4 regions of the Robertmurraya beringensis genome follow, and region 3 is predicted to be linked to each of the others. Evidence: riboswitches for the same ligand, from Rfam matches in the RefSeq annotation. Region 3 holds a riboswitch; each other region holds the start of a gene.
What was found. Region 3 has a riboswitch for S-adenosylmethionine ahead of mtnK (S-methyl-5-thioribose kinase). Riboswitches for the same ligand answer to the same signal wherever they lie in the genome.
Positions count from the first base shown of each region.

Region 1: it holds a riboswitch for S-adenosylmethionine, as region 3 does, so the genes downstream of both, ACFFHF_RS23915 (methionine ABC transporter ATP-binding protein) here and mtnK (S-methyl-5-thioribose kinase) in region 3, are expected to answer to the same signal.
Region 2: it holds a riboswitch for S-adenosylmethionine, as region 3 does, so the genes downstream of both, ACFFHF_RS20100 (methionine biosynthesis PLP-dependent protein) here and mtnK (S-methyl-5-thioribose kinase) in region 3, are expected to answer to the same signal.
Region 4: it holds a riboswitch for S-adenosylmethionine, as region 3 does, so the genes downstream of both, ACFFHF_RS24110 (methionine ABC transporter ATP-binding protein) here and mtnK (S-methyl-5-thioribose kinase) in region 3, are expected to answer to the same signal.

Region 1 is NZ_JBHLUU010000128.1:23,621-31,144, forward strand. It holds gene ACFFHF_RS23895 (NAD(P)H-dependent flavin oxidoreductase) at 553-1,515, opposite strand; gene ACFFHF_RS23900 (iron-containing alcohol dehydrogenase family protein) at 1,680-2,771, opposite strand; gene ACFFHF_RS23905 (MetQ/NlpA family ABC transporter substrate-binding protein) at 2,836-3,678, opposite strand; gene ACFFHF_RS23910 (methionine ABC transporter permease) at 3,777-4,442, opposite strand; gene ACFFHF_RS23915 (methionine ABC transporter ATP-binding protein) at 4,432-5,445, opposite strand; SAM riboswitch class I at 5,519-5,625, opposite strand; gene ilvD (dihydroxy-acid dehydratase) at 5,803-7,476, opposite strand.
Region 2 is NZ_JBHLUU010000122.1:33,963-41,486, forward strand. It holds gene metH (methionine synthase) at 1-1,738, opposite strand, end outside; gene ACFFHF_RS20090 (bifunctional homocysteine S-methyltransferase/methylenetetrahydrofolate reductase) at 1,716-3,581, opposite strand; gene metC (cystathionine beta-lyase) at 3,578-4,765, opposite strand; gene ACFFHF_RS20100 (methionine biosynthesis PLP-dependent protein) at 4,769-5,875, opposite strand; SAM riboswitch class I at 5,956-6,060, opposite strand; gene ACFFHF_RS20105 (hypothetical protein) at 6,227-6,463, shown strand; gene sda (sporulation histidine kinase inhibitor Sda) at 6,537-6,671, opposite strand; gene ACFFHF_RS20115 (gamma-glutamylcyclotransferase) at 6,860-7,524, shown strand, end outside.
Region 3 is NZ_JBHLUU010000119.1:30,636-38,159, reverse strand. It holds gene ACFFHF_RS18945 (2-oxoacid:acceptor oxidoreductase family protein) at 1-481, shown strand, start outside; gene ACFFHF_RS18940 (thiamine pyrophosphate-dependent enzyme) at 481-2,775, shown strand; gene ACFFHF_RS18935 (PAS domain-containing sensor histidine kinase) at 2,923-4,389, shown strand; gene ACFFHF_RS18930 (methylated-DNA--[protein]-cysteine S-methyltransferase) at 4,404-4,901, shown strand; gene mtnK (S-methyl-5-thioribose kinase) at 4,926-6,113, opposite strand; SAM riboswitch class I at 6,186-6,344, opposite strand; gene ACFFHF_RS18920 (carbon-nitrogen family hydrolase) at 6,413-7,189, opposite strand; gene ACFFHF_RS18915 (pyridoxal phosphate-dependent aminotransferase) at 7,321-7,524, shown strand, end outside.
Region 4 is NZ_JBHLUU010000128.1:62,957-70,480, reverse strand. It holds gene sufC (Fe-S cluster assembly ATPase SufC) at 1-423, opposite strand, end outside; gene ACFFHF_RS24130 (YuzK family famiily protein) at 681-893, opposite strand; gene ACFFHF_RS24125 (carboxymuconolactone decarboxylase family protein) at 1,061-1,432, opposite strand; gene ACFFHF_RS24120 (MetQ/NlpA family ABC transporter substrate-binding protein) at 1,548-2,396, opposite strand; gene ACFFHF_RS24115 (ABC transporter permease subunit) at 2,410-3,078, opposite strand; gene ACFFHF_RS24110 (methionine ABC transporter ATP-binding protein) at 3,071-4,096, opposite strand; SAM riboswitch class I at 4,275-4,380, opposite strand; gene ACFFHF_RS24105 (O-acetylhomoserine aminocarboxypropyltransferase/cysteine synthase family protein) at 4,486-5,799, opposite strand; gene ACFFHF_RS24100 (hypothetical protein) at 5,821-6,171, opposite strand; gene ACFFHF_RS24095 (thioredoxin family protein) at 6,416-6,721, opposite strand; gene ACFFHF_RS24090 (toprim domain-containing protein) at 6,736-7,092, opposite strand; gene ACFFHF_RS24085 (YusG family protein) at 7,221-7,460, opposite strand.

The sequences.
Region 1 (7,524 bases), on a different contig from region 3:
CACAAGCTAGCGGTAACCAAAGAGGCAGTTAGATTCCCATGAACGTAGAAATCACAAGCCAGCGGTAACCAAAGAGGCAGTTAGATTCCCGTGAAAGCAGAAATCACAAGCCAACGGTAACCAAAGAAGCAGTTAGATTCCCATGAACGCAGAAAACACAAGCTAGCGGTAACTAAAGAGGCAGTTAGATTCCCGTGAACGCAGAAAACACAAGCCAGCGGTAACCAAAGAGGCAGTTAGATTCCCGTGAACGCAGAAATCACAAGCTAGCGGTAACTAAAGAGGCAGTTAGATTCCCGTGCACGCAGAAATCACAAGCCAGCGGTAACTAAAGAGGCAGTTAGATTCCCGTGCACGCAGAAATCAAAAGCCAACGGTAACCAAAGTGACTGTTTGTTTCCCTCTAACCAAAAAAAATGGTCCCAGTGGCAACCAACCCTATCTATCAAAGCTATTAACAAAAGCCAGCTACCAAAACCCATCCCCTCAAGACAGATAAGTAGAACAAAAAAACTAAGAGGGTTAACCACTTGAGCTAACCCTCTTAGTTTTTTATTTACTGATGGCTACACGATACTCGTTTGTTAGATTTTCAAAGATTTTTTTCACAGGAAGTATCTCTTTAATTTCATGAACTCTGGCTCCTGCAAACACAAGACCATTTTCGACATCGCCAGCCATTGATTTTAAAAGGGAGTCAAGGGTACAAAATCTATACGAGCAATTTTTCAAGCAATCCAGGCATTTCGTAATTTTTAGCTTTTCAGAAGTTGTGATTAAGTCTGTAAAGTGATTAGCAATCGCACGACCGTGAAGACCAACTGTTGTTTTAACGAGCAGTGTATCTTCCTTCGTCGCTTCGACGTATTTCTGTTTAAAGGAAAGTGGGGCATCACATTCCTCGCTCGCAACAAACCGAGTTCCCATTTGTACTCCAGAAGCTCCCATGCTGATCGCTTTAGCAATGTCTGCTCCTGTCATGATTCCTCCCGCTGCAATAACCGGAATCGATACGGCCTCCACCACTTCAGGAAGAATCTCAAATAATGGACGTTCGGTCCCGAGGTGGCCACCCGCTTCATGTCCTTCAACCACGACTGCGGCAGCACCAAGGCGCTCCGACATTTTCGCTAGCTTCGCAGAAGACACAATTGAAAGAACGGGAATACCCGCTTTCTTACCCCATGCATACATATCCCGTGAAATCCCTGCACCTGAAATAATAAAATCGACCTTTTCTTCAAGTGCCGCCTTCATTTTCTCAGCAAAGTCATTCATTGCAAATAACACATTAACACCAATATATCCTGCATCCTTTTTCACAAGCGCTTTAGCTTGACGAATATGGTTTCTCATTTCTTCAACGGAAATCCCTGTGCCCGAAATTATGCCAATTCCACCTGCATTTGCAACAGCAGAGGCAAGCTTGCTAAGGGAAATGCCTACACCCATGCCACCTTGTATGATGGGAGCTTTCGGAAGCATATGTCCAATTTTTAACTGAGGAAAATTCATGATCATCACCCATTTCTTTTAATCTCCATTAGATTCTAGCATGTAGTATGGGAGAAGGATGTGATATATATTACTAGGTACTAAAATTTGATAATAATAGTTGATAACATTTTGTGAACATTGAATAAAAAAAACTCCATTTGAATAAAAAACCCCTTGTTCTGTTAGACAAGGGGATCAACAAATGTTTCCAGTGATAGAATTGCGGTTAATATATCGTCTGAAGTAAAGTCTTTCTCCAAGTAATGAATGGACTCACTAGAAGCTACCGTTCTCTCGGCAATTGCTTTGAGTTTTTCGAGATTATCGCGGTTCAGCTCTAGATCTCTTAATTGTATTGGAAGCTCTAAAGCTCTGTAAAAAGGAAGAAGGGAGGCAACCTCTTCTAAATTTTCCTCGAGCACTAGCTGAACAAGTATACCGTACGCTACTTTTTCACCGTGCAATAGATGATGGGTTTCATGAGCTACCGTTAATCCATTATGAACCGAGTGGGCAGCAGCAATTCTCCCGTACCGGTCTCCGAAACCGCCAACCATGCCACCAGCCACAATGATCGTTTCAATAACTTGAAGAAAAGCAGGTGAAGAAGTTTTTGCTTCCATCGCGTTCAGTGCAGTTTGACTATGTTCAAGTAAAACAATCTGGCAAAGCCTCGCACTTTGATGGGCGATTTTTACAGGCAACGGAAGATCTTGTAAGTCGCGTACTAACACATCAGCTTCGTACCATTTGGCCAATGTGTCTGCAATCCCTGCTCGAACATACTTAATTGGTGAATGAAGAATGATACGCGGTTCTATTAAGACGATTAATGTACTTTTCGGAAAAATGGTGTAATGCGTGAATTCGCCTTCTTCTGTATAAAACACACTTAACGGAGTCCAAGCAGCGCAGGTGGAGGCAAGAGTTGGGATAAGAATGGCTTCTTTGTTTGTTTCATTTGCCACTGCCTTTGCCAGATCAAGTACTTTTCCTCCGCCGATGCCGATGATGGCGTCGATATTTGTACCACTAACGATCGTAGAGATTCTCTGCACTTCAATTAATGAGCACTCCCCCTGATAGGAAACGAAGGTGAGTTTTACATGTGACATATTTGGAAAATAGGGTGCTGCTGCTTTCCAAGATTGTTCTCCGTGAATGACTAAGCAGTGATTAATTGAATTCAAGAGAAGTAGATTTTCAAGGTCATTTAACGAACCCTCATGACATGCATAATAGGAGGGAGCGCCACGCACTTCGAGTTTGGTCATTGTCTTCATTCCTTTCTAGTAAAAACAACGCCGGTAAGGGCGTTGTTTTTTACTAGTTTATCAATTAGCGATTTACCATCCATTCAGGTTTACCAAAGCCTTGGAAGTCCTCGTCGATGATGGTTTCAAATTCTTCTGATTCAACAACTTCTTTCAGATCTTTTGCAAATTGGCTGTCAATATTCTTTGTATCTACCGCCACACGGTTACGGTATTGATCTGGCATATTTTCAAGCTGTAATGCGTCTAGTAAGTCCATTTTTGCTGCTAAAGCGAAGTTTCCTGGTACTGCAGCAAGGTCCACGCTGTCAACCGCACGTGGAAGCTGAGCTGCTTCAATTGGTTGGAATACTAGATTTTTTACGTTCTTTTCTACGTCTTTTTCTGAAACCGTTAATGGGTCAGCATCTGCGTTTAATGAGATTAACCCAAGATCTTCTAAAATTAAGAAAGCACGTGCTGCATTTGTTGGGTCATTTGGGATAGCAATATCAGCTCCATCCGAAATTTCATCTACAGAAGTAAACGTCTTAGAGTAGATCCCCATTGGTGCAGTTGGTACGGAAATAACGTCAGATAGTTCAATCTTATTTTCTTTTGCGAAGTTTTCCATGTAGATTTTGTGCTGGAATAGGTTTGCGTCAATGTCTCCCTTGGAAAGAGCGAGATTTGGTTGAACATAGTCACTGAATTCAACTACTTCTACTTCATAGCCTTTTTCCTCTAATAAAGGCTTAATTGCGTTTGAAACCATGTCACTGTATGGACCAGACGTTGCTCCAATTTTCACTTCTTTTTTCTCAGTCGCCTTTTCCTCAGAAGAAGATGCCTCCTCAGAACTTCCACCGCAAGCTGCAAGCACGGCGATTGCAATTAAAACTACAAAACTCAAAAATAACTTTCTCATCGTAAATACTCCCCCAATAATTTTTATGGTGTCTGTCACCCTTCGTGGACAGTTGGTGCGTTTTTGTCCTTCTGGGATGGACAGTGGTTAAATGTGATTTATTTTTTATTTACTGCTTTTGCAAGTCGGTCACCGAAAAATTGGATGAGCTGGACTAAACAAATTAAGATGATAACGGTGGTAATCATGATGGTATTGTCGTATCGGTAGTACCCAAAGCGGATGGCAAGGTCTCCGACACCGCCTCCACCGACAATTCCAGCCATCGCGGAGTAAGCAACTAAGCTAATAATTGTAATGGTCACACCTTGGATAATCCCTGGTTTTGCCTCTGGAAGAAGAACTTCCTTGATGATCATCCACGGAGAAGCCCCAACAGCAACCGCTGCTTCAATCACACCTTTATCGATCTCTCGCAGTGACTGTTCTACCAATCTAGCAAAGAAAGGAATGGCAGCGACCGAGAGTGAGACGGATGCTGCTGTTGGTCCAATTGTTGAACCAGCAATCAAATCTGCTAAAGGCAAAAGTGCAATGAGCAAAATGATAAACGGAATCGAACGGATCATGTTCACTAAAAATCCAACAATTTGATTAAATAGGGAATTCTCTAAAAACAATCCGCGGTCGGTAACAAACAACAGTACTCCTACTGGCAATCCGATAATCATAGCTACTGCAATTGATATACCGACCATATAAATCGTTTCAAAAAAGGCTTTGTTCAAATCAGGTAGTAATTCTATCAAACTATCAAGCGGCATCTCGGATCACCTCCAAGCTTTCTGTGCGAGATGTGATGTATTGTATTGCTTTTTCTACTTCGGCCATATCACCTGTGAGTTCCATGATGAAGATTCCAAGTGGAGTTTCTTTTATGTACTCGATCTTGCCGTGTAAAATATTGCCCTTTACTTGGAACTTCTGAAGCGCGTCTGAAATTACTGATTCCTCTGCAATTGCCCCGCGGAAATGAATCTTTACAATTTTTCCTTTGCTTGAAGTTAGCAAGTGATCTGGTAAATCAAATTGAAGAATGGTATTAATGAATTCTTTCGTCAGTTCATTCGCTGGATTTGCGAACAAATCATAGACTGGACCTTCCTCAACAATTCGCCCGTCCTGCATAACTGCCATTCGATCACAAATCTCTTTTACAACTTCCATCTCATGTGTGATCAGTACAATCGTTAATCCTAGCTCCTGGTTAATCTTTTTTAACAAAGATAAAATCGATTTCGTCGTGCTTGGGTCCAGGGCAGAGGTGGCTTCATCACAAAGCAGAACGGAAGGGTTATTCGCTAACGCTCTTGCAATCCCCACACGTTGCTTTTGTCCACCACTTAACTGAGAGGGATACACATCACGCTTATCTGACAAGCCGACCATTTCAAGTAGATCGGTGACTCGAGTATCAATTTCTGTTTTTGATTTATATGCAGCCTTTAAGGCAAAAGCTACGTTTTCAAAAACCGTCTTCGAGCTTACGAGATAGAAGTGTTGGAAGATCATCCCGATTTTTTGACGAGCTGTCCGAAGCTCCTTTTTCCCAAGAGCGGTAAGGGACACCCCATCTATTTTAATTTCTCCTGAGGTCGGAGCCTCCAATAAATTCAAACAACGTAGTAATGAACTTTTCCCAGCACCACTATAACCAACGATTCCAAAGATTTCCCCTTTGTTCACCGTTAATGACACATGGTCCACACCCGTTACTTCACCTTTTTTTGTTTGGTAGACTTTCACCAAATCTGTTACTTCAATCATATCTGTCACCCCTTAAGCTATGAAAATACAAAAAAACCTCTTTCCAGTCAGAAAGAGGCATCGTTATATATACGACTTATCTTTCAGAATGGAATCATTCTGTAGGAAGTGGCACCGTTCCATGAAATGGAGGTTGCCGGACGTCATAGGGCCTAATCCCTCAGTCACTCTTGATAAGTAAAAGGTCTTATTAAATTTGTTACATGAATCATAAATCTAATAGGGGAGAAGTGTCAACAGCTATTTTTGGTAGAAGGAAGTAGGGGAAACGCTTACACACCTGAGGCTGTAAGTGGGGAAAAATTTATAAAAATAAAACACCCATCACAAAAAAAGTGAATGGGTGCCAAATTAAAATTAGATTTTCATAACTCCACCGGTGCTAGCAGATGTTACAAGCTTCGAATAACGAGCTAGATAACCCTTTTTCACCTTAGGTTCAAAGCCTTTCCAGTTGGCTTTACGCTCTGCCCATTCTTCATCAGAAAGAACAACGTCCATGGAACGAGCGTCAACATCGATCACAATTTGATCTCCATTTTGGATAAATGCTAATGGTCCGCCTTCAGCAGCTTCTGGTGAAGCGTGACCGATAGACAATCCGCGTGAAGCGCCAGAGAAGCGGCCATCGGTTACAAGAGCAACCTTCGCGCCAAGTCCCATTCCCATGATTTGAGAAGTTGGAGCAAGCATTTCAGGCATACCAGGTCCACCTTTTGGTCCTTCGTAACGGATTACTACAACGTCGCCTTCTTTTACTTTTCCATTAGCAATGCCGTGAAGAGCTTCGTCTTGTGAATCAAATACAACCGCAGGTCCTTCATGGCGGTTTCCACCTGTGATTCCACCAGTTTTAATGATCGCACCATCTGGAGCAAGGTTACCAAACAATACAGCTAGGCCACCCTTTTCACTATGTGGGTTATCAATGGAATGAATTACATCATGGTTCTTAACGTCACAGCCGGCAATATTTTCACCAAGTGTTTTCCCTGTAACCGTTAATGTATCTAAGTGAAGGGCTCCTTCTTTCTTAGATAATTCGTTTAGAACGGCAGAAACTCCGCCCGCTTCATGCAAATCTTCAATAAATACATCAGAAGCAGGTGCAAGCTTAGACAGGTGAGGAACACGTGCCGCTACTTCGTTGATTCTTCCGATTGGATAATCAATTTCTGCTTCATGAGCTAATGCCAATGTGTGAAGAACCGTATTGGAAGATCCACCTAATGCCATATCAAGGGCAAACGCGTTATCGATTGCTTTTTCTGTAACGATATCACGAGGCTTAATATCCTTTTCAATCAGTTCCATTAACTGTGTTGCTGATTTCCTAACGAAATCTCTACGCTCAGGCGCTACAGCTAAAATCGTTCCATTACCAGGAAGAGCCAATCCAAGCGCTTCTGCTAAACAGTTCATCGAGTTTGCTGTGAACATACCTGAACAAGATCCACATGTCGGACAGCCAAACTGTTCTAATTCTAATAGTCCCTTGTCATCAAGTTTTCCAGCTTGGTATGCACCAACGCCTTCGAATACAGAAGAAAGTGAGATCTTTTTGCCATCGCTAGTTACTCCAGCCTTCATTGGTCCACCGCTTACAAAAACAGTAGGGATATTTAAACGAAGTGATGCCATTAACATACCTGGAGTAATCTTGTCACAGTTCGGGATACAAACCATTCCATCAAACCAGTGAGCAGCGACAACCGTTTCAACCGAGTCAGCAATGATTTCACGGCTTGGTAGCGAGTAGCGCATGCCGATATGACCCATTGCAATTCCATCATCGACACCGATTGTGTTCATTTCAAATGGAACTCCACCTGCTTCACGGATAGCGTCTTTGACAATTTTCCCGAACTCTTGTAAGTGCACATGTCCTGGCACGATATCAATGTAGGAGTTAACTACTGCGATAAATGGCTTACCAAAATCCTCTTCTTTTACCCCAGCCGCACGCAAAAGGCTTCGGTGTGGTGCACGATCAAATCCCTTTTTTATCATATTACTTCTTAATTCTGCCAAAATAATTCCCTCCCAATCTATTAAAAACCAATGGTGTTAATGTTTTAA
Region 2 (7,524 bases), on a different contig from region 3:
AACGTTCGAGTTTTTCTGTATTTACGATCGCGTAATCCAATCCAGCAACCGTACAGTGATACAGGAATACAGAGTTCAACACTTCACGTCCGACAGGTGGAAGACCGAAGGATACATTACTGATCCCCAATATTGTTTGAGTTTCAGGCATCGTCTCTTTAATCATTCGGATTCCGTCAACGGTTGCTTTTGCAGATCCAATATATTGTTCATCTCCAGTACCAACAGGGAAGACAAGTGGATCAAAAATTATATCCTGAGGAGGAACACCATATTTATTCACTAGTAGATCATAAGATCTTTTCGCTACCTCTAGTTTTTTCTCGGCAGTGACACCCATTCCTTTTTCATCAATGGTCCCGACAACAATTGCAGCACCGTATTTGTGAATGAGCTTAGAAACCGATTCAAATTTTTCTTCTCCATCTTCAAGGTTAATGGAGTTGATAATAGCCTTTCCTTGAGAATAACTAAGTGCCTTCTCTAGAACGTTATCATCCGTTGAATCGATAACTAAAGGAACCTTTACCTTTTTAACAACTTCCTGAATAAAGTTCTCCATATCAACGATTTCGTCTCGGTCGGGATCTGCCAAGCAGATGTCGATAACGTGAGCACCGTTTTTCACTTGAGCACGTGCAATTTCTGAAGCTTCCTCAATCTTTCCTTCGCTAATCAATCTTTTAAACTTTCTTGACCCGATAACATTTGTTCGTTCCCCAACCATGATTGGTCGTAAAGTTGGATCATCGTATACAAATGGCTCAATGCCTGAAACCATGTGGGCATGGTTCTCAATTCGTTGGCGAGGCTTGTATTTCTTCATCTCATCAGAAATAGCTTTAATATGTTCAGGCGTTGTTCCACAGCAACCACCAACAATATTAATCCAGCCTTCAGCAGCAAAGTTACCAAGCTTTTTTGCTAGCAAATCAGGTGTTTCATGATAATGACCTTCTTCATCAGGTAAACCAGCGTTAGGATAACAACTGATTGCAGAGTTTGATAGGGAGGAAAGGGAACGAATATGATCCTGCATGAACTCTGGTCCTGTTGCACAATTTAGTCCAACTGCTATAGGGTTCATATGTTGAATGGAAATATAAAAGGCTTCAATGGATTGACCAGCAAGCGTTGTTCCCATCGGTTCTATCGTCCCAGAAATCATAATAGGGAGTTTTTTGTTTCGAAGGTCAAAGGCTCTCTGTATTCCTAAAAATCCAGCTTTTACATTTAACAAGTCCTGACTAGTTTCTAGAAGTAGTAAATCAACATCCCCATCAAGAAGACCGAGTACCTGCTCCTCATATGTTTCAACTAAAGCAGAAAAGGTTGTTCCGCCTGTTACACTTAATGTTTTGGTTGTAGGACCAAGGGAACCTGCGACAAAGCGTGGCCACTCAGGTGTAGAAATTTGATCCTTTGCTTTTTTGGCTAGCTTGGCAGCGACCACATTTATTTCATACGCTTTAGAACCTAAATCGTATTCATCCAATACTAGACTAGTTGCACCGAATGTATTGGTTTCTATAATATCGGCTCCTGCACGTAGGTACTCTAGGTGAATTTTTTCAATCACATTTGGAGCGGTGAGGTTCAAAATTTCATTACAACCCTCATACTCCTCTCCACCAAAATCCTTAGCTGTTAATGCTTCTTGTTGGAGCATCGTACCCATCGCACCATCCATGATGAGAATTCGTTTATTTAGTTGTTCATTTAACGATGCTGTTTGCATTCAGCTTCCTCCTTAACACTTGGCTGTTTATCGTATTTGTATAGGTAGCGAGCTGTGCGGTCAATTCATAGCGCATAAAAGGAGTAATTAAATAAATTCCATTAAACAATTCAGAAGCTGCGTCAATCAATGACTTAGTAATTGAAATTCCTTCCTTAGCTGACTGAACAGGATCATCTTTTAAAGAAGCCATTAGCTCTCTAATAGAATCAGAAATTTTTATTCCAGGTACTTCGTTATGAAGAAACTCCGCATTTTTACTCGATGTTAGTGGCATTAACCCAATGTAAATAGGTTGAGAAATATGCCTAGTTGCATTGTAAATCTCTATCAGTTTTCCCTCTGAATACACTGGTTGAGTGATGAAGTAATCTGCTCCGTACTTTGCTTTCTTTTCCAGTCGTAAAACAGCTTTATCAATATATTTTACATTTGGATTAAATGCGGCAGCAACTGAAAATACCCCTTTTTCCCCTAAATCCTTGCCAGTAGGGGACAGACCTTCATTAAACTGCTTAATCATGCTAATGAGTTCAAATGAAGATACATCATATACAGATGACGCACCCGGAAAATCACCGACACGGGCAGGGTCGCCTGTAATAGCTAATATATCATGTAATCCTAGGGTATGAAGGCCCATAAGATGAGATTGAAGACCAATAATATTTCGATCACGACAAGTAATGTGAACAAGTGGTCGTAAGCCAATATTTGTTTTTGTCAATTGAGCCAAGCTTGTATTACAGATTCTTGGAGATGCTAGGGAATTATCAGCTAATGTAATAGCATCAACACCAGCTTCCTTAAGTGCTTGTGCTCCTTCAAAAAATTTCTTTGTGTTCAGCTTACGAGGTGGGTCCAATTCTACAATGACGGATGATCTTTCTTTAACAATATCCTGGAGAGGACGTTCTGTACGCTTTGGTTGTACAGGTTTCACTTGAACCACTTCTTTTTTTACTTCCACTTGCTTTTCCGTCACCGGTAAAGTCCCTTTTAGCTCTGAAGCAAAGGCCGCAATATGAGCTGGAGTCGTACCACAGCATCCTCCTAAAAGACGAACACCTTGAGCTCTGAATTCCAGTGCGCTTTTTCGGAAATAATCTGCATCTCCTTCATAATGGAATTTTCCATCAGTATACGTAGGAAGACTAGCATTTGGGTAAGCGGATAAAAGTGCTGTTTTAGGTAATTCAACTTGTTCCAAGCTTTCAAGCATATGATGGGGACCAAGTCGACAGTTCACACCCACTACATCCGCACCAAGACTCTCTAAACGTAAGAGGGCTTCATTAATGGGCATTCGGTTTTGCATAATACCAGGGACCTGCATGGAAACTTGAGCAATTATAGGTAAATTTGTTTCCTTTCTTGCATATGGAAGGACCGCTTCCATTTCATCAAAGTCGTAGTAGGTTTCAAGTAACAGACCATCAATGTCTTCGTCCAATAGGTAATGTAACTGCTGTGAGAAGCTTTGGACAATTTCCTCTATAGAGAAGGAGTTCGGGCGGATTCCGCGGTTCCCACCAATCGTACCTACAACAAAGCTCTCATTTGTAATGGCTTGTTTTGCAATTTTTACAGCAGCTCGATTAATTTTATCAACAGAATCTTCCAGTCCATATCTTTGCAGTTTTAAGGAGTTGGCAGCATAGGTATTTGTTTGAATAACATCCGCTCCTGCACGCAGGTAGGCTTTATGAATGTTTAAAATATCATCCGGATGCGACAAGTTTAACTCTTCAAAACAACTGTCCGTTCCATAAGAGTAGAGAAGGGTACCCATTGCACCATCACCAATGACAATGTCTTTTTTCAGTTTATTTAAGAGGTTCATCTTACTATCTCTCCTTGATTTTTGGCTGCTATTGTTTCAAGTGCCACAGAAAAATCCTTGATGATATCATCTGGATGTTCCAATCCAACAGAAAGGCGAAGGAGACTTTGACTGATTCCTCTTTTTAAGCGTTGCTCAATCGGCATTGCCGCATGTGACATTTTCGCTGGGTAAGAGAGGATCGATTCAACAGCGCCTAAACTAACAGCAAATACGGGAATCTCTGTTAATTCAACGAATTGTTTTACGGCTTCTTCACTTTCAAGTTCAAACGAAAGAACGGCTCCGGCACCTTCTGATTGTTCTTTTTGTATTTCGTACTGTGGATGGTCAGTAAGTCCAGGGTAGTAAACTTTTTTCACAGAAGGATGGTTCTGTAGGAAGTTGGCTATTTGTAAGGCAGATTTTATGGAAAAATTCATCCTAACCGATAGTGTCTTTATTCCTCGTAAAACTAACCAAGCATCTTGAACACCTAAAACAGCGCCAAAAGAATTTTGCAAAAATCCAATCTGTTTAGCAAGGTCAGAATCGTTTACAACAATCGCACCAGCAACTACATCACTATGTCCAGAAAGAAACTTCGTGGCACTATGAAGCACCACATCCGCACCAAGAAGTAATGGCTTTTGTAGAGCAGGTGTTAAAAATGTATTGTCAACAAAGGTTAAAGCTCCAACACTTTTCGCAATGTCACTGATGGCTCGAATATCTGTCACCTTTAAAAGGGGATTGGAAGGTGTTTCTACATAAAAAACCTTCGTATTCGGACGAATCGCTTGTTTTACGGCTGTAAGATCTGTCATATCAACAAAAGTGTGCTCAATTCCAAAACGTGAAAGGACTTCCGTTACCATTCTGTATGTCCCACCATACACGTCTTCCGTAATCACTACATGGTCTCCTTGAGAGAGAAGAAGAAAAGCAGTCGAAATGGCTGCCATACCTGATGAAAAGGCATATCCGTTTGTACCTTCTTCAAGGTTAGCAATGACTGTTTCAAATGCTTCACGAGTTGGATTCGCGCTTCGACCATAGTCGTATTTTCCAAACTCATCGACGCTGTGCTGATGAAAGGTGGATGCATGTTGAATAGGAACGGATACAGCACCGTTAGTAGGATCATATTTATGTTCATTATGAAGTAGTTTTGTTTCAAATGAAAAATTGTGTTCTATTGTCATTTTTTATGCCTCCGAACTTAAACGAGTAAGAGCTTGGTCAATATCTTTAATTAAATCCTCCACGTCCTCGATTCCGACAGAGAAACGAAGCAGGCGATTACAAACGCCAATTGAAAAACGAACTTCTTCCGGAATATCCGCATGTGTCTGTGTAGCTGGGTATGTAATGAAGCTTTCTACACCCCCAAGACTTTCAGCAAACGTAATAAGGTTGAGATTTTGTAAGAATGAATTAACCCACTCTTCTTTTTTAATTCGGAAGGAAAGCATTCCGCCACGGCCAGGGTAAAGAACATCTACCACGTTTTCATGAGTCTTTAAAAAGCTTGCAAGCTCTCTTGCATTTGTTTCATGCTGTTTCATTCTAAGCGCTAAAGTCTTCATCCCACGAATAAGGAGCCAAGAGTCAAACGGACTTAAAACTGCTCCAATAGAGTTGTGGTGGAATCCAAGCTGTTCACAAACTTCTTTTCCTTTTCCAACGATCAAGCCAGCTAGCACATCATTATGCCCACCTAAGTATTTGGTAGCGCTATGAATGACAATGTCAGCTCCAAGCTCGATCGGTCTTTGAAGTAATGGAGTATAAAATGTATTGTCGACAATTAATAAAATATTATATTTTTTCGCTAGCTCAGCAACCGCTTGAATATCCGTTTCTTCCATCAATGGATTGGTTGGTGTTTCAATGAAGATAGCTTTTGTTTTCTCAGTAATGGCTTGTTCGATAATGCTTACGTCATGAGTTTGTACATACGTACTCGTAAGTCCCCATTTTTTAAAGCCTTGTTCTAAGATTCGATAGGTTCCACCGTATAAGTCCCTTGATACGATCCATTCATCACCAGATTCAAAGATTGCAAGAATCGTAGTGATAGCAGCCATTCCAGAACTACAGGCAAATCCTTGATCACCGCCTTCTAAATCAGCAATTGCCGCCTCTACAAGTTTTCTTGTTGGATTGCCTGTGCGAATATAATCAAAGCCTGTTGATTGGCCAATTCCTTCGTGTCGATAAGCTGTCGAAAAGTAAACAGGTGGATTTACTGTTCCCGTTTGAGTTTCACTTCTGTTCCCGATCTGCGCTACCTTAGTTTCATTTTTGTACATTCTAGTCTCTCCCAACATCCTAATAATAAAAAAAAGTCTTCTCTCTAAGAAGAAGACTTTGTTATCAACATGAGCCATTCTTCTTATCTTCCAAGTAAAATACTTGCTGGAATTAGCACCTTTTCAAAAAATTGATGGTTGCTGAGGCTTCATAGGGCCAGACCCTCGACCTCTCTTGATAAGAAATCAAAACATTTAATTTTTTCTAACTTTACTACAGTAAATTGCTAAGTGTCAATCTTTTTTACAAATTTACGACAATATTCTTCGCAATTTCCTAAAATTTACTATATGAATATTCAGAACATTTAATATATAATGGGTTTGAGAACAAAAAGTGGAGGGAAATTCATGCAAACGAAAAGCAGATGTCATCATCGGTATATGTTGAATGAAGACACCTTTTTTGTTACCGAAGATGGAATTGAATTATTTATTTTAGGTGAGAGTCTTCAAGGTTATTTTGTAGGTGGTCACGTGGATTTTCCTCTTGAAATGAGAGAAATAAATGAATCAGCTCAAAAGGAGAAACGACTCTCCAGTCAACCCCCGCAACAACTGTACTTAAATATGATCAATCAGTTATAGACGGGGAAACCCCGTCTTCTTTATTTTGTACAATACATAAAACCACCAGCTTATAGAAGCCGGTGGTTGTGTCCTACGATTTAATTGTCGGTTTTAAGTTTCTTTTCTCAATTTCCTTCTTCAAAAACTTCGCCCATTCTTTATTTTCACCTGACTTCAATGCATTCCGATACGAGACAACTAACATTTCATTACTCATAATCTTCATTTAAAAGCCTCCTTAAAATGGACTGAATTTTCTAGCTTTTTATAATTGTATCGGGTTTCAATCCATTTGAAAACCCAAAACTCCATATTTTTTGCCATAAAATTATTAATATTCTGTTACAGGATTTTCACGTAATGATTTTTTTCATGATAAAATATGGTAAATAGTTTGTATGATGGGGGAGAAGGATGGATACGATCACACTTTTTGTTTATGGAACTTTACGCAAACATGAAACGAATCACGGATTAATCAGGGAAGCTACGTGCATAGCTGAACAGGCATGGGTTAATGGTGAGCTTTTTGATACAGGTAACGGTTATCCTACTCTAGAACTAAATAATTCCGGTAAGGTGCATGGTGAGTTATATGAAGTTAGTAAAAATCTTTTACCTCTCCTTGACGCATTGGAGGATTTTGAAGAGGGGAGAGAGTCTAATTTGTATGACAGAACAAATGTTACTGTTCATACGGATAAAGGCACTAAAGGTGCGCTTGTGTATGTGAATGTGGATGAATCCAGCAAGAACGAAAAAATCACACATGGAGATTGGAAATTACATAGATTCATGGAAAATCCTCCTGAACAAGTATACTACTTTGCGTATGGATCATGTATGGATGATGAGCGATTCCGAAAGGCGGGCGTGGATCACTGTTTTAAAAACCTCGTCGGTGCTGCCGTTTTAAAGGGATACTCTATGAAATACCTTTTCAGAGTAAGTGATGGAGGAAGAGCAGATATTGTGGAAGATGGTGGTGAAACCGAGGGATTAGTTTACTTAACTCCATATGAAGGGGTTGATTATTTATTTGTGAGAGAGGGGTTTTATGGAGGATGGTATCGCCCTAC
Region 3 (7,524 bases):
TCCGCACTTAGTAGAACCAAACATTCGCACATTTGATCGTGGATATAATGAAGTACAATTCAAAACTTATGAGGTACCAGATCATGCGGAAGGACGATCCTTTACTAGACCTGTACCGCAGCTCGGATATAACACACAGGCTATTGGGGGAGTAATGATTTCTCAAGCGAATAGTATTTTGAAGGACTTAAGTGGATCTAGACAAGGGTTTGTCCCTGAATTTCATCAAGAAAAATGTATTAATTGTGCTGCTTGCGATACAGTTTGTCCTGACTACTGCTTTGTTTGGGAAGAAGGAGAAGATAAACGAGGTCGAAAGCAGACGTTCCTTAAAGGAATTGACTATCAATATTGTAAGGGGTGCTTGAAGTGTGTAGAGGCATGTCCGACAGATGCATTAAATGACCTTCGAGAAGTGATTGGTTATGCAAAAGAACATTCAGTAAAACAATACTTTCCATTTGTAGGGGGTGTAAGGTAATGGCAACTTTAGAAAAAGAATTACAAGCAATGGGTTTGCCTAAACAATTAGCTACATTTGAATCTGGAAATGAAATGGCCGCTATGGCTGCAGCTCAAATCAACTATCATTTAATGGGATATTTTCCTATTACCCCATCAACAGAGGTGGCACAGTATTTAGATCAGATGAAAGCTCGTGGAGAGCATACTATTAAATTAATAGCAGCGGATGGAGAGCATGGTTCTGCGGGCATTTGTTACGGAGCAGCTGTGACAGGTGCACGTGTGTTTAATGCGACAAGCGCAAATGGATTAATGTATATGCTTGAACAGCTCCCCGTTCAATCCGGCACTAGATTTCCGATGGTTATGAATCTCGTTACAAGATCTATTAGTGGACCGCTAGATATAAGAGGAGATCACTCTGATTTATATTTTGCGTTAAATACGGGTTGGGTGATCTTAACAGCAGGAACACCCCAGGCAGTTTATGATATGAACATAATGGCTTTAAAAATAGCTGAGCACTCAAAGGTTAGATTGCCGGTGATTGTCGCTTATGATGGCTTCTTTACCTCTCATCAAAAGCGTAAGGTAAACTATTTTAAAGATCGAAAAGTTGTACAAAATTTTGTTGGCGAATGTCCAACTAATTATCATTTTGCTCGAGACCCTAAAAAACCAGTCACTATCGGTGCTCATATGAATGGTGACGATCTATTAAACAACCATTTCCAGCAATCGGAAGCCATGTATGCGGCTGGCGAGGTTTTTAAAGAGGTAGCAGAGCAGTACAAAAAGATATCTGGAAGGGAATATCCGGTACTTGACTTGTACGGCATGGAAGATGCAGAAGTTGCTTTATTCTTATTAAATTCTGCGGCAGAGTCTGCAAAAGATGTAGTAGACCAACTCCGAGCTAAAGGAATAAAAGCTGGAGTAATCAGCCCAAATATTATTCGTCCATTTCCAAGCGAACAGATTCGTGATGCACTGAAAAATATAAAAGCACTTCTTGTTGGGGAACGAGCAGATTCATATGGAGCAAACGGACCAAACCTCACTCATGAGGTGAAATCTGCTTTACAGGAGGATAAAGAAAATCAAACACTTGTATTAAGTCGTGTTTTCGGACTGGGAGGAAAGGATTTTTTCGCGGATGATGCGACCAAGTTTTTTGAGATGACCCTTGATGCAAAGGAAAAAGGCTATGTTGAGAAGGCATTTGATTACTATGGTCATGTACCTGGTGAAGTTGAAAATGTGCTGAAACCAGTTATTGAACCTCAGTCTGGCGATGCATTCAAAACGGGGTTAATTGAAGTGAACCAAGATGAAGAGACGAAAAAGCTCAAGGTGAAAATTCCACCTTTACGAGCTTTGACGACAAAGCCAAAGAGACTAGCATCAGGTCATGGTGCATGTCCTGGTTGTGGAATCTTCCCAGGCCTTGAGTTATTCTTTAAAGGAATTGAAGGAGACGTGGTCGTTCTATTCCAAACAGGTTGTGCGTATGTAGTCACAACTGCTTATCCACATTCATCTCATAAGCAAACGATGATTCATAACTTATTCCAAAATGGTCCTGCAACTCTATCGGGAACACTAGAAGCATTTTTAGAGTTAAAGGAAAGAGGAGAAGTACCGGTTTCAGACGATGTCACGTATGTAATGATTACAGGTGATGGTGGGATGGACATTGGTATGGGATCTGCCATTGGAACGGCTTTAAGAAATCATAAGCTGATTATGCTTGAGTATGATAATGAAGGGTATATGAACACCGGATCACAAATGTCATATTCTACGCCATTGGGTCATATGACAAGCACAACAAATGTAGGGAAAGCACAACAAGGAAAGGCATTCCATCATAAAGATACAGCACAGATAATGGCTTCTACAAATATCCCGTATGTGTTTACGGGTACAGAAGCATTTCCACAAGACTTGATTAAAAAAGCAGCAAAAGCTCAGTGGTATGCCCAAAACGTGGGAACAGTTTACGGGAAGATCTTAATTACTTGCCCCTTAAACTGGAAGTCAGAGGAAAGATTTGGTCAAACTATTATGGAAGCAGCTGTTAATTCATGTTTCTTCCCACTGTATGAAGTGGAACAAGGGGAAACGACCATTACGTACAATCCAGAAGACAAGAAAAAGCGTATACCTTTAGCAGATTGGTTAGCCTACATGGGTAAAACCAAACACTTACTAAAGGAAGAAAACAAACCAATGCTAGATGAGTTTGGTAAGGAAATAGAGGCAAGATGGCAACGTCTTAAGGCGAAGCACGAAAATCCATTATTATAATAGTAAAGAGCAAAGTTAACTACTTTGCTCCTTTTACTTTTGGGTTTGAAATATTTTTCATTAGAAAACGTTCTTTTTTCCTATAGAGGAGTTTTGGGAATAGTGTAGAATTCATAATTAAGAAGTTCCTTTATAAGGAGAGATACCGTGAATACGTTCCTTTCAAGTATAGGTATAGAGAATGTGCGAATCAATCAAATGAAGAAAAATAATATAGAGATACCCATTGCAGACCTCTTTAAATCATTTTTTATAGAGTCTCTTGATGCAATTATTTTCTGGAATGAAAATATGAGCGTCATTAATGCAAACGATGCCGCCTGTCGCTTATTCGAATGTAGCCTTGATATATTAAAGCAATATCCAATAGATGCTTTTGTGTACGAAAAGGATGAAAAATATCATGCGATCATTCAAGACTTAAACAGAAGAGGTTCCGTTCGTGACGAATTGCTATTTCAAATGTACAATGGTCAAATGAAATATCTTGAGTTTTCAACCAAGCTTTATGTCGTTGATGGATATCATATGACCATTTTTAGAAATGTGACTGAACGGTACCAAATGGAAAAAAAGCTAAGAGAGAGTGAGCAAAAATTTCGAAAGATTTTTGAAGGCTCCCTTGACGGAATGTTATTATGGGATGAAAATCAAAGAATCATAGATGTGAATCCAGCCGGTGAAAAGTACTTGAAAGTATCTAAATATGAAGTTGTCGGAAAAACAATGCGTGATTTGCTGATCAATTGTCATTTTCCGGATGACGAGTTAAATGAAGTTATGAAAAATCTCATGATTGAAGGTCATACAACAGGTACGATAACATTAACGACAAGAAGTGGCAAGACTTTACATTATGAGTATTCCACCAAGCAAAATGTAGTAAGTAACCTAAGTTTAACAACTTTTAGGGATGTTACGGAAAAGCTTGAAATGGAGGCTAATCTTCATAAATCTGATACCCTTAGTGTAATCGGTCAGTTGGCAGCTGGAGTTGCACATGAAATTCGTAATCCTATGACTGCGTTGAAAGGTTTTATTCAGCTTTTAGAAGACTCCAGTGAAGGAAAGCATTCGATGTATTTTGATGTAATTTCAACAGAACTGAATCGTATTGACGCGATAATAAATGAATTTTTAATTTTAGCCAAACCACAAGCGATTAAATTTGTGGAGCATAGTATTACTCAAATCATGTCTGAAACGGTTAATCTATTAGGTGCACAAGCTGTTTTGTACAATGTTCAGTTCCTCCTTCATTATGATGATGATTTACCATCGTTAATCTGTGAGCCTAATCAGTTGAAAAAGGTTTTTATAAATATGATTAAAAATGGAATAGAAGTTATGCCGAGCGGTGGATTTATCACGATTACAATGAATCAAACTACAGATAATCGGATCCATATTTCGATAAAGGATGAGGGTTATGGTATTCCAGAGGAAAAGTTAAAGAAACTTGGTCAGCCATTCTATACGACAAAGGAGAGGGGAACAGGCCTAGGTCTAATGGTTTCTTATCGGATTATAGAGGAGCATGAGGGTACGATTAAAGTCGAAAGTGAAGTTGGAAAAGGGACGGTATTTCATGTGTATTTACCAGTCGGAAAATAAAGGTGGAGTCATGTATGAACAGATTGTATGGAACGGTTGAATCGGAGTTAGGGACCATTTATATAGTAGTTAAAGATGGACTGGTATCGGCCGTTCATATTGGAGTTGAAGATTTTAAGAGGCATGAAAGAGTTCACCAGCCGATTTTTTCACTTGATAATGAACTGGTAAAAGAAGCAGTGCAGCAAATGAAGGACTATTTTTCAAAGAGAAGACAGGACTTTGATTTGCCACTTCAGTTGGAAGGTACTGAGTTTCAACAATCTGTTTGGAACGTCCTCCACTCGATTCCATTTGGAACAACTTACAGCTATCAAGAAGTAGCAGAAAAGATAGGAAATAGTAAGGCGGTTCGTGCAATCGGACAGGCGAATAAAGCAAATCGTCTTCCTGTTATTATTCCATGCCATAGAGTAATAGGGAAAAATCAGAAGCTAACAGGTTATGCAGGAACACGTACAGATATAAAGGAAAAGCTCCTTACATTAGAAGGAGCTGGCTTTAAACGATAGTAAGATTACGAGTAGAGAATCATTCTACTCGTATTTTTTTGTTTGTAAAAATGTAACTAACTCTTCAATGGATGTGAATTCATTGCGCTTGAGAATTAATTCTCTACCTAACGCTAATGATTTTTCCTTCGCTGCAATTCGTTCCTTTTCATCTGGAAGACCATCCAAGTCTGCTACATGGGCAAGACCGATTGTTCTTCTTATTAGTTCGCATCCAGCAAAACCAACTGCATCCTGAAAGTATTTTTGTAGAGTAGAAGAAAGGAAACCGTCAATACGAGCAAATGGTTCTAAATTGTCATGTTCCCATAGGATTGAAAATTGATTTTGATACACATTCCAAAATGTTCTTACCTGTGAGTATATCGAATCGGATTTTTCTTCGAAGGCAATTGCTTGGAACAATAAATTGGCAATGACTTGACCAATATCAAAACCTACAGGACCAAAGTATGCAAATTCTGGGTCAATTACTTTTGTTTCTTCCTTCGAAACAAATAAGCTGCCTGTATGAAGATCACCATGTAAAAGTGCTTCCGCTTCCGTTAAGAAGCTTTTTCTCAGTAAGGCTACCTGAAGTTTTAACTCTGTATCCTTCCATAGTTTTTCAACGGTTGAAGTGAGCTGTGGTTCAAAATCATTGGTCTCTGCATCAAAGTAAGGATCGGAGAAAATTAGGTCCTCAGTAATTTTACATAATTCTGGGTTGATAAATTTTCCAACAAGCTCTTTCTTTTGTCCCTTATCCACCCCGAACTCTGATGTGAAAAAGGTTGTATTGGCTAAGTATGTGCCAAGATGACTTGCAAGCAGGGGATATTCGTTTCCGTCAATTAACCCTTTTCTAGAGATAGTCAAATGTGATAAATCTTCCATAATCGTAATAGCTAATACTTCATTCGTATAATACACGTCAGGAACAAAGTCAGGAGCATGCTTTTTAAATAGTTTTAATGCTTCTGCTTCAATAGTGGCACGTTTTAAAGTGAGTGGCCATGACTCACCTACTACTTTTGCATATGGAAGAGCTTGTTTTATGATGATGCCTTTTCCATCTTGATCTTTAATATGAAAAACTAAATTTAAATTGCCATCTCCTATTTCTGTACACGATAGAGTACTATTTTCGGAGAATAAATTTCTCTCTTTTGCTAATAAGATGGCTGTTTCTTCTGTTAATGGTTGATAAGTTTCTTGTATTACTGTTGACATAATGATTATCCTCCTATTGCATAAAAAAACCTCTTTCTACTAGAAAGAGGTTTGAGGCTTTAGTCAACAAACCTCTTATCTACCAGAAAGGAAATTTCTTTCTGTTGGAATTAGCACCGTGCCTTACGGATTTATCCGGCGCTAAATTGATAGCGCCCCATTTCACAATGGAATTACGGTCGGTTGCTGGGCTTCATCGGGCCAAATCCCTCTGCCTACTCTTGATAAGAGATGTAATTTTCAGTTAATATTCACTGATCAGAATCATATCAGCATAGTGTTAAAGTTGTCAACAGTTTTTAATATAAGTCTGTCCGACGGTCTGAAAATATCGGAATCGTGTTGCGGACTTTCTTTACTTCTGCCAAATCGATTTGACCAGTTACAATAGATTCAAGTTCGTCTCCCTCAGCAATTACTTCTCCCCAAGGATTAATAATCAATGAATGCCCAGCAAACACATTGTCGGGATCTGAGCCTGAACGATTGCATGCTATGACAAAGCATTGATTTTCAATCGCTCTAGCAATTAATAAAGATCTCCAATGGTTCAATCGAGGGAGAGGCCACTCAGCAACAACAACGATAGTTTCCGCTCCTTCTGTCGTATGAGCACGAATCCATTCAGGAAAGCGAATATCATAGCATATGAATCCTGCAAATAAATTCTTGTCTAGAGCAAACATCCCGTTTGTACTGCCTGATTGAAGATGTTCATGCTCATTCATTAGCTTAAAAAGATGCGCTTTACTGTATGTGGAAACAAGTTCTCCTTCGTTACTAATAACCAGCATGGTGTTGTATACACCGTTATTTTCTTGAGAAGCAACAGATCCTCCAACTATGTGCACATGATGTTTTTTAGCTAATTTCTGCAAAAATTCAATGCTCTTTTTTGCTTCTAAGTCAGCAAGAACATCGAGGCGAGTTAAATCATAGCCTGTGGTCCATAGCTCTGGAAGAATGACTAAATCAGGTTTTTCAGCCATTGCTGACTCTATTAATCTTTCCGCTTTTTGAAAGTTTTCTTCTACATTCCCAAAGCTTATATCCATCTGAATACATGAAACTCTCATAAGAAACCACCTTTTCTAAAAAATATTAGTAAAAATACTTTACAAGTTGTCATTTACGATATACATTTGTGACTAGTTTTTCAATATAAAAATTGCCAATTACCCGAATATTTAAAGTAGGTGGAAAAAAGATGATATATCCTCAATCAAAATTATTAAAAAGCTTACCTAAACAATTCTTTGCTTCACTTGTTGCTAAAGTAAATAAGCAAATCAGTGATGGCCATGATGTGATAAACCTGGGACAGGGAAACCCTGATCAACCGACAGCAACACATATCGTAAAAGCCCTGCAAGTGGCAGCAGAGAATCCGAATAATCACAAATACTCTCCT
Region 4 (7,524 bases), on a different contig from region 3:
TTGAGCCATATCTGGATCCATTTCTAAAAACTCCATGTTTTTGTCCATTTGACGGATGAATTTCATTAAAGAAACTTCGTCTCCTTCTTCACGACGGCTGTTAATAGCTGAACGTAAGAAGTCCGCATTTGTTACCCCGCTAATTTCGCTTGGGTACTGCATTGCTAAAAATAGACCTGCACGAGCGCGCTCATCTACTTCCATTTCAAGTACATCTTCTCCATCAAGAGAGATTGAACCCGAAGTTACTTCATATTTAGGATGTCCCATAATAGCAGAAGACAAAGTAGATTTACCTGTTCCGTTAGGTCCCATGATTGCGTGGATTTCTCCACCTTTAATTTCAAGAGTTACCCCTTTTAGAATTTCCTTTTCATCGATTGACACATGTAAATCCTTAATGGATAAAGTTGATCCTGACATATCTATTACCTCCATAATTTGAAAGAAAATTAGTTATCTCTTAACTATAAAAACTTTATTTTCATTCTCATTTTATTCTCATTACAATCTTATAACAAATGAAATGTGATATCAACTCTTAAGAACCTGTTATCGAGCTATTACTTACCTATTTTTTTCTTCGACTATCTTTTCTATGTACGATACCATTTGCTCAACAGAAAAACCAGTGGAATTCTCCACTGGCTCACGAATTTCTTCTATAAATATATATGTTACTAGGCATGAACCCTACGATCCAAATCTGCAATCATCCTTTGACTTTGCAAATAATCTTGTTGCCTTACTTTTTCAATTTTCATTCTAACCTTATGTTTCCGACCGTAGGTTTCATATCCCACTCCATGAGCTGCATACATCGCCTTTTCCATCTCACACGTGTAGTTCAACCTTAGTTGACTAATAATGAATCCATCCCTTCCAACTATCACTTTTTTTCGACTTCTTTGGTCACATCTATCGTAACACAGGTTAAATCTTTGGAACAAAGCCGAAAAAACACGATATTTAAGGATGAGTACGAATAAGACTTTGTTAGAAAAACTCACCTTGTGGTTTCCATTCTTTTCTTGCTAAATCCTCTCGATAAGAGCTTAACTCACTGTTTTAATTGATTAAAATCATCCATCGTATTTTGTACAAGGGTAACAGCCTGGCTCATGGCACCGCCTCCACCAAAGGCTGCAGTTACACCAATCGCTTCAAGAATCTCTTGTTCGGTTGCGCCTTGGTCCAAGCATCCTTTCACATGGTAGATGATGCAATATTCATCCTGAGAATACAGGCTAATTCCCAGAGCAATTAGTTGCTTTTGTTTTTGAGTTAAGACTCCCTCTTTGAAGCATGCTTCTGTGAATGCATTAAAATGGCTAGCGATATCTGGCATTTTTTGAGTAAACGTACCAAGTCCTTGTTTATAATCATGTAGAGCTTCTTCACTCGGATTTCTTGCAATAAATCCTTGATCCATTTGTCCCACTCCAGTCTTTAAGTTATGTAGTATCACTTATGTTAGTATCCTTGAATTGAAACAAATTATTACACAAAAAAACAGATGCCCCTATAAGAGACACCTGTTTTTTCTATTATTCAGATACTGGTACTACAGCACCTTCGTATTTTTCAAGGATAAAGTCTTGGATTTCTTGTGAGTGTAGTACTTCGACTAAAGCTTTGATTGCTTCAGAGTTTTCGTCACCTTTACGAACCGCGATTACGTTCACGTACGGAGACTCTTTGTCTTCGATTGCAATTGAATCTTCAATTGGGTTTAGACCTGCATCGATCGCATAGTTCGAGTTGATAAGTACTGCATCACCTTCATCATTGTTAAAGATTTGTGGTAATAATGATGCTTCGTACTCTGTGTCAAAGTGAAGATTTTTAGGATTTTCTGCGATATCTTCAACTGTTGCTTCTACGTTATTAACGCCTTCTTTAAGAGTGATTAATCCCTCTTTTTCAAGCATAGTTAAAATACGACCGTGGTCTGCAACTGAGCTGCTCATGATGATATGTGCTCCTTCTGGAAGCTCTTCTAAGCTCTTGTACTTTTTAGAGTACACACCCATTGGTTCGATATGGATTCCACCCGCATTAGCAAAATCATAGCCATGTTCAGCCATTTGAGACTCAAGGTAAGGAATATGTTGGAAATAGTTTGCATCAAGATCACCAGACTCTAACGCTTGGTTAGGTAGGATATAATCTTGGAATGTTTCAATCTTTAATTCAATTCCTTTTTCCGCTAAAAGTGACTTTGCTTCTTCTAAAATTTCCGCATGTGGTACGTTAGAAGCTCCAACTACTAACTCAGTAGTTTCTGCTGTTTCTTCGCCTTCACCAGCGTTAGACTCATCTTCTTTTGCTGTACCGCAAGCTGCAAGAACTAGAGCAACTGCTAATGATAAAAATAAGCTTAAAAATTTCTTCATTTTTGTCTCTCTCCTATCTTTTGTCTAGTTTTGATGTTATAGAATCTCCAATAAATTGGATAATAAACACAATAATTAAAATGATGACTGTTGCTACCAAGGTGACGTCGCTACGACTTCTTTGGAACCCTTCCAAATACGCAAGGTTACCTAAACCACCCGCACCAATCACACCAGCCATTGCTGTATAACTCACCAAAGCAATAGCCGTAACCGTAATACCAGATACTAAAGCTGGCAGTGATTCAGGAATAAGCACCTTAAAGATAATCGTGCTTGTTTTAGCTCCCATGGATTTAGCCGCTTCAATAACTCCTTTATCAATCTCACGCAATCCGATTTCCACCATTCTCGCGTAAAAAGGAGCCGCACCTATAATTAATGCCGGTAAAGCGGCATTTTCACCAATCATCGTATCTAGTATAAGCTTTGTAAAAGGGATAAGAAGAACGATCAATATAATAAAGGGAATCGAGCGGAAGACGTTCACTACAGAACTGATCACTTTATTTACAATTGCATTTTCCCAAATATTACCTTTAGCTGTTAAAAATAATAAAAGTCCCAAAATTAATCCAAGAACAAATGTAATAACAACTGATATAGCTGTCATATAAAGAGTTTCATTCGTTGCCTCAATCATTTTTTCCCAGTTTACGTTTGGTAAAAGTGTCTCAAGCATTCGAAATCACCTCCACTCCAACCTGTTGTGACTCGATATACGCAATGGCCTTTGAAAGCTCTTCTTTTTCCCCATCTAAGTGGATGAAAAGCGTTCCGTAAGATCCATTTTGTGTTTGTGATATTTTCCCTTGCAGGATATTAACAGTCACATGGTAATGACGAATAAGATTGGTAATCAGCGGTTGCTCTGCTGCTTCTCCAACAAAGCCTAATTGAACAACCGTACCGTGCGGGTAAAGTTCTAATAAATGTTCAATCGTTTCCTTCGTTTCTTCAGGCTCTGTTACCTGCTGAACAAATCGTTTCGTAATTTCTTCCTTAGGGTTCTTAAATACATCAAGAACAGGACCGAGTTCAACGACCTTTCCACCTTCCATCACAGCTACACGATGACAAATCTTTCGGATTACGTGCATTTCATGTGTGATAAGGACAATGGTTAATCCTAAACGCTTATTAATATCAACTAATAGCTCTAGAATCGAATCGGTTGTTTGCGGATCAAGTGCAGATGTTGCCTCATCACAAAGAAGAACCTTTGGATTATTAGCAAGTGCTCTTGCAATTCCTACTCTTTGTTTTTGCCCTCCACTCAATTGAGATGGGTAAGCGTCTTCTCTTCCTTCTAATCCAACTAAACGAATAAGCTCGTCCACTCTTTTCATTCTTTGAGCTTTAGGAACTCCTGCAATTTCAAGTGGAAATGCAATATTTTCTCTAACGGTACGAGACCATAACAGATTAAAATGTTGGAAAATCATGCTTATTTCCTGTCTAGCTTTTCGAAGGCTACTACCTTTAATTTTCGATACTTCATTATTTGCTACGATAACGGATCCCACAGTAGGAATTTCTAACCCGTTGAGCATACGAATAAGCGTACTTTTTCCTGCTCCACTATAACCGATTACCCCGAAGATCTCTCCTTCAGTAATTTCTAGGTTTACATTATCTACAGCCGTTACTTTTCCTTGTCTTGAAGAATAAATCTTTTTCACATCTTTTATCGAGATCAAAGGTTTCTCCTCCTTCCATTTCCGATTATTCTGATAAAACTACATGGTATCATGCATCAAGAAAGCTCCATTACAACTTAGGTTCCATCATCCGTACCATTCCTATTCGAATGAGAGCTTTTTAGATGAACAAAAAAAACCTTCCTGCATGAGCAGAAAGGCAGAAACAGTTACCTTTCTCTCATCTATCAAAGCAATACGCTTTGTGTGAATTGGCACCATTTCAATAATTTGACGGTTGCCGGGCTTCATAGGGCACATCCCTCCACCTCTCTCGATAAGAGCTTATCAATCTATATGAAATTTATTTTGTAGTCTTAATCACGAGTGCTATCGTATCATGGAAAAATTGGAGTGTCAACGATAAAATTCGACAAAAATCTTATTGATTACACATTGCTTGTAAGTGAGGTTTTCCCTGTTGCCAATGTAATCGCTTGCTCTAAGTCTTCAACTAAATCCTCCACATTTTCAATTCCGATCGATAGACGAATTAAATCCTCTGGAACTCCTGCCGCTTTTAACCCCTCTGTGTCTAGCTGTTGATGAGTAGTGCTTGCAGGATGAATGACTAAGCTTTTTGCATCGCCAACATTAGCAACATGAGCCCAAAGCTTTAGACTATTTATAAACGTTGCTCCTGACACACGGCCTCCATCAATTCCAAAGACAACGATAGAACCTGCTCCTTTAGGTAAGTATTTCTTTGCAAGCTCAAAGTCTGGATGCTTTTGATTTCCTGGATACATCACCCAATTAACACCTGGATGCGCCTCTAAATACTCTACTACCTTTTCAGTATTTGCCACATGCTCCTTCATTCTCACATGCAAAGTTTCTAAACCAAGTGTGAATTGAAAGGCATTTTGAGGGCTTAATGCTGGACCTAAATCACGTAGCAATTGCACTCTAGCTTTTACAATATAAGCTGCAGCACCAATTGCCTCACTATATACAATATCATGATAACTTACATCAGGAGTTGTAAAACCAGGGAATTTAGACGAATTCCAATCAAACTTTCCGCCATCCACGATGATACCACCAAGAGTAGTCCCATTCCCTAATAACCACTTGGTTGCCGAATGAATGACAATATCTGCACCATGTTCGATTGGTCGGCATAAATAAGGAGTGGCAAAGGTATTATCGATTACAAGCGGAATACCTGCATCATGTGCAATCTTTGCAACCTTTTCGATATCCAAGATACGCAAACTTGGGTTTCCGATGGTCTCGGCAAATACCGCCTTTGTTTTATCTGTAATAGCTTGTTTAAAGTTCTCTGGATTAGTTGAATCCACAAACTTCACTTGAATCCCATATTTAGGGAGAGTTACTGCAAATAAATTATATGTACCACCATATAAATTAGAAGCCGCAACAATTTCATCTCCTGCTTCTGCCAAGTTGAGTATGGCCAGTGTAATTGCTGCCATTCCACTCGAAACGGCAAGCGCTCCGACTCCACCTTCTAATAGGGCCACTCTTTCTTCGAATACCGTAGTCGTTGGATTATGAATACGTGTATAAATATATCCAGGCTCAGCAAGTGCAAACAGATTAGCCGCATGCTCTGTGTCTTTAAATTGATAAGCATTATTTTGATAAATTGGTACCGCTCTAGCTCCTGTAACAGGATCTGGGCTTAATCCACCATGTACACCAAGCGTTTCTAACCGATACTTCTTCTGTTCTGACATTCCATTCCCTCCCATAAAACTTCAAATATTATTTACATACTTATATGGTTTTACTAGATAGAATAAGGTTTCTAAGTAAAGAGCTGTTCTAAAGGTTGCCTGTAAGGTAATTACATTTGATACGGTTGCTTGCCTTAGCTTGATCTCCCCACTGAGTAAGGAGATGATATGTTCCTTCTGTCCTTGGAGATATGCGTCAATATGATGATGATTTTCTTCGATTAACAGTTCAACGTTCCCTTTGTTTATATGGATAAAGAAGGTATCATCTTCGGATTGAATACAAATAACGACTGATGCCTTTCTTAAAAAAGGCAGTAAATGGCTTCGGCTATTCCATTCATTCACTGTTTTTTGTAAATGAAAAAGCAACGGTCTTCCCCCTCTCAACATCTAACTATATATATATTCCACTTGGAGAGAATCCTTACCTTTAATATTTCTTCGACAAATTTTCGAACATTTGTCAGGGGTACCTAACAAGCTTTATATCGAATGCTGTAATTAGAGTTCATTTCCCGAGAAATATGTCACTTTTTAAAATGAAGTTACTTTTGCTGTCGAAGGGATTCGGAAATCGACAAATAAAAAAAATCAGACAAAAAACGTCTGATTCCTATAAGGACTTTAAGCTTTCATATAAAAATGGTACCGATTGAAAAGCATAAATTTTCTTAACTAATTTGTTTTTCCTTATAACAAGTAAACAGGGAACAGACTCGATCGAATATTGCTCAGCTAATGCTGGCACAAAATTCAGATCAGCCTTTAACCAGTTATATTGTGGTAAAAGCTGTTCAACGACTGAGAGCATTTTTCCTGCTACCTGGCATGTACCACATAACGGTGTGTACAAGTAGAGAAAATTTGTTTCCTCCGCCGAGAAGAGTATTTCCCTGTTATTTTCAAGCAATTCTTGCATGTTGTTACTCCTTCTTACACTTTGTCTAAAAATTGCGTAAAGACATCGATGTTTGCCCCAAGCAGTACAGTAGCTAAATGATGTTCTGGTGCGGTAGCTACCTCCCTGTAGGTTCGATCGATGTATAAATGATCTGCTTCAGGAAACTCGCGTTTAAAAAGTCTTCGAAGCTTTTCTCCAGCTTCATCAGCATCAACAAGAATATAGACATCCTTTCCAAACAATTCATCAATGATTTCATCAAGCTTCGAAAGAGATATCGTTCCATTCGTACAAATAATGTCTACAGGCTCCTTAATAACCTTTTGCACCTTCTTTTTGTCTGACGTACCTTCTACAATAATTACTTTTTCAGGTCTCACTTCAGTCATATGCATCACCTGTGAACATGTTGTATTTTCTTTACTTTATTCATTATTCTCGAAAGAGGTGTACAATTCCTCTAACTATTTACGATTATAAAAAAATAAACAGCGGAAAGAAACCCGCTGTCCATGGATTAACACCATCCACCTTCATCACAATCTGTATATCTTGGTTCGTCACGAGATGGAGTGGATACCAGCTGAAAAATCTTCTCTCCAGCACTTTCAAAATGATGTTCAAGCTGAATATCACTTCCACTCGGTAAAGGGACCTTTCCGATTTGTTCATTTTCTAGATAAAGCACGATTTCACCATTTTGAAGCTTTCCGACAACACGGTCTGTAATATCTAATTTTCCTTGCTGCAAAGTCATGTTGTTAGCCATCCCTTTCTTTTCTGTTATACGTGTAGCATGCCCATGTTTGCTAGAAAAAAAA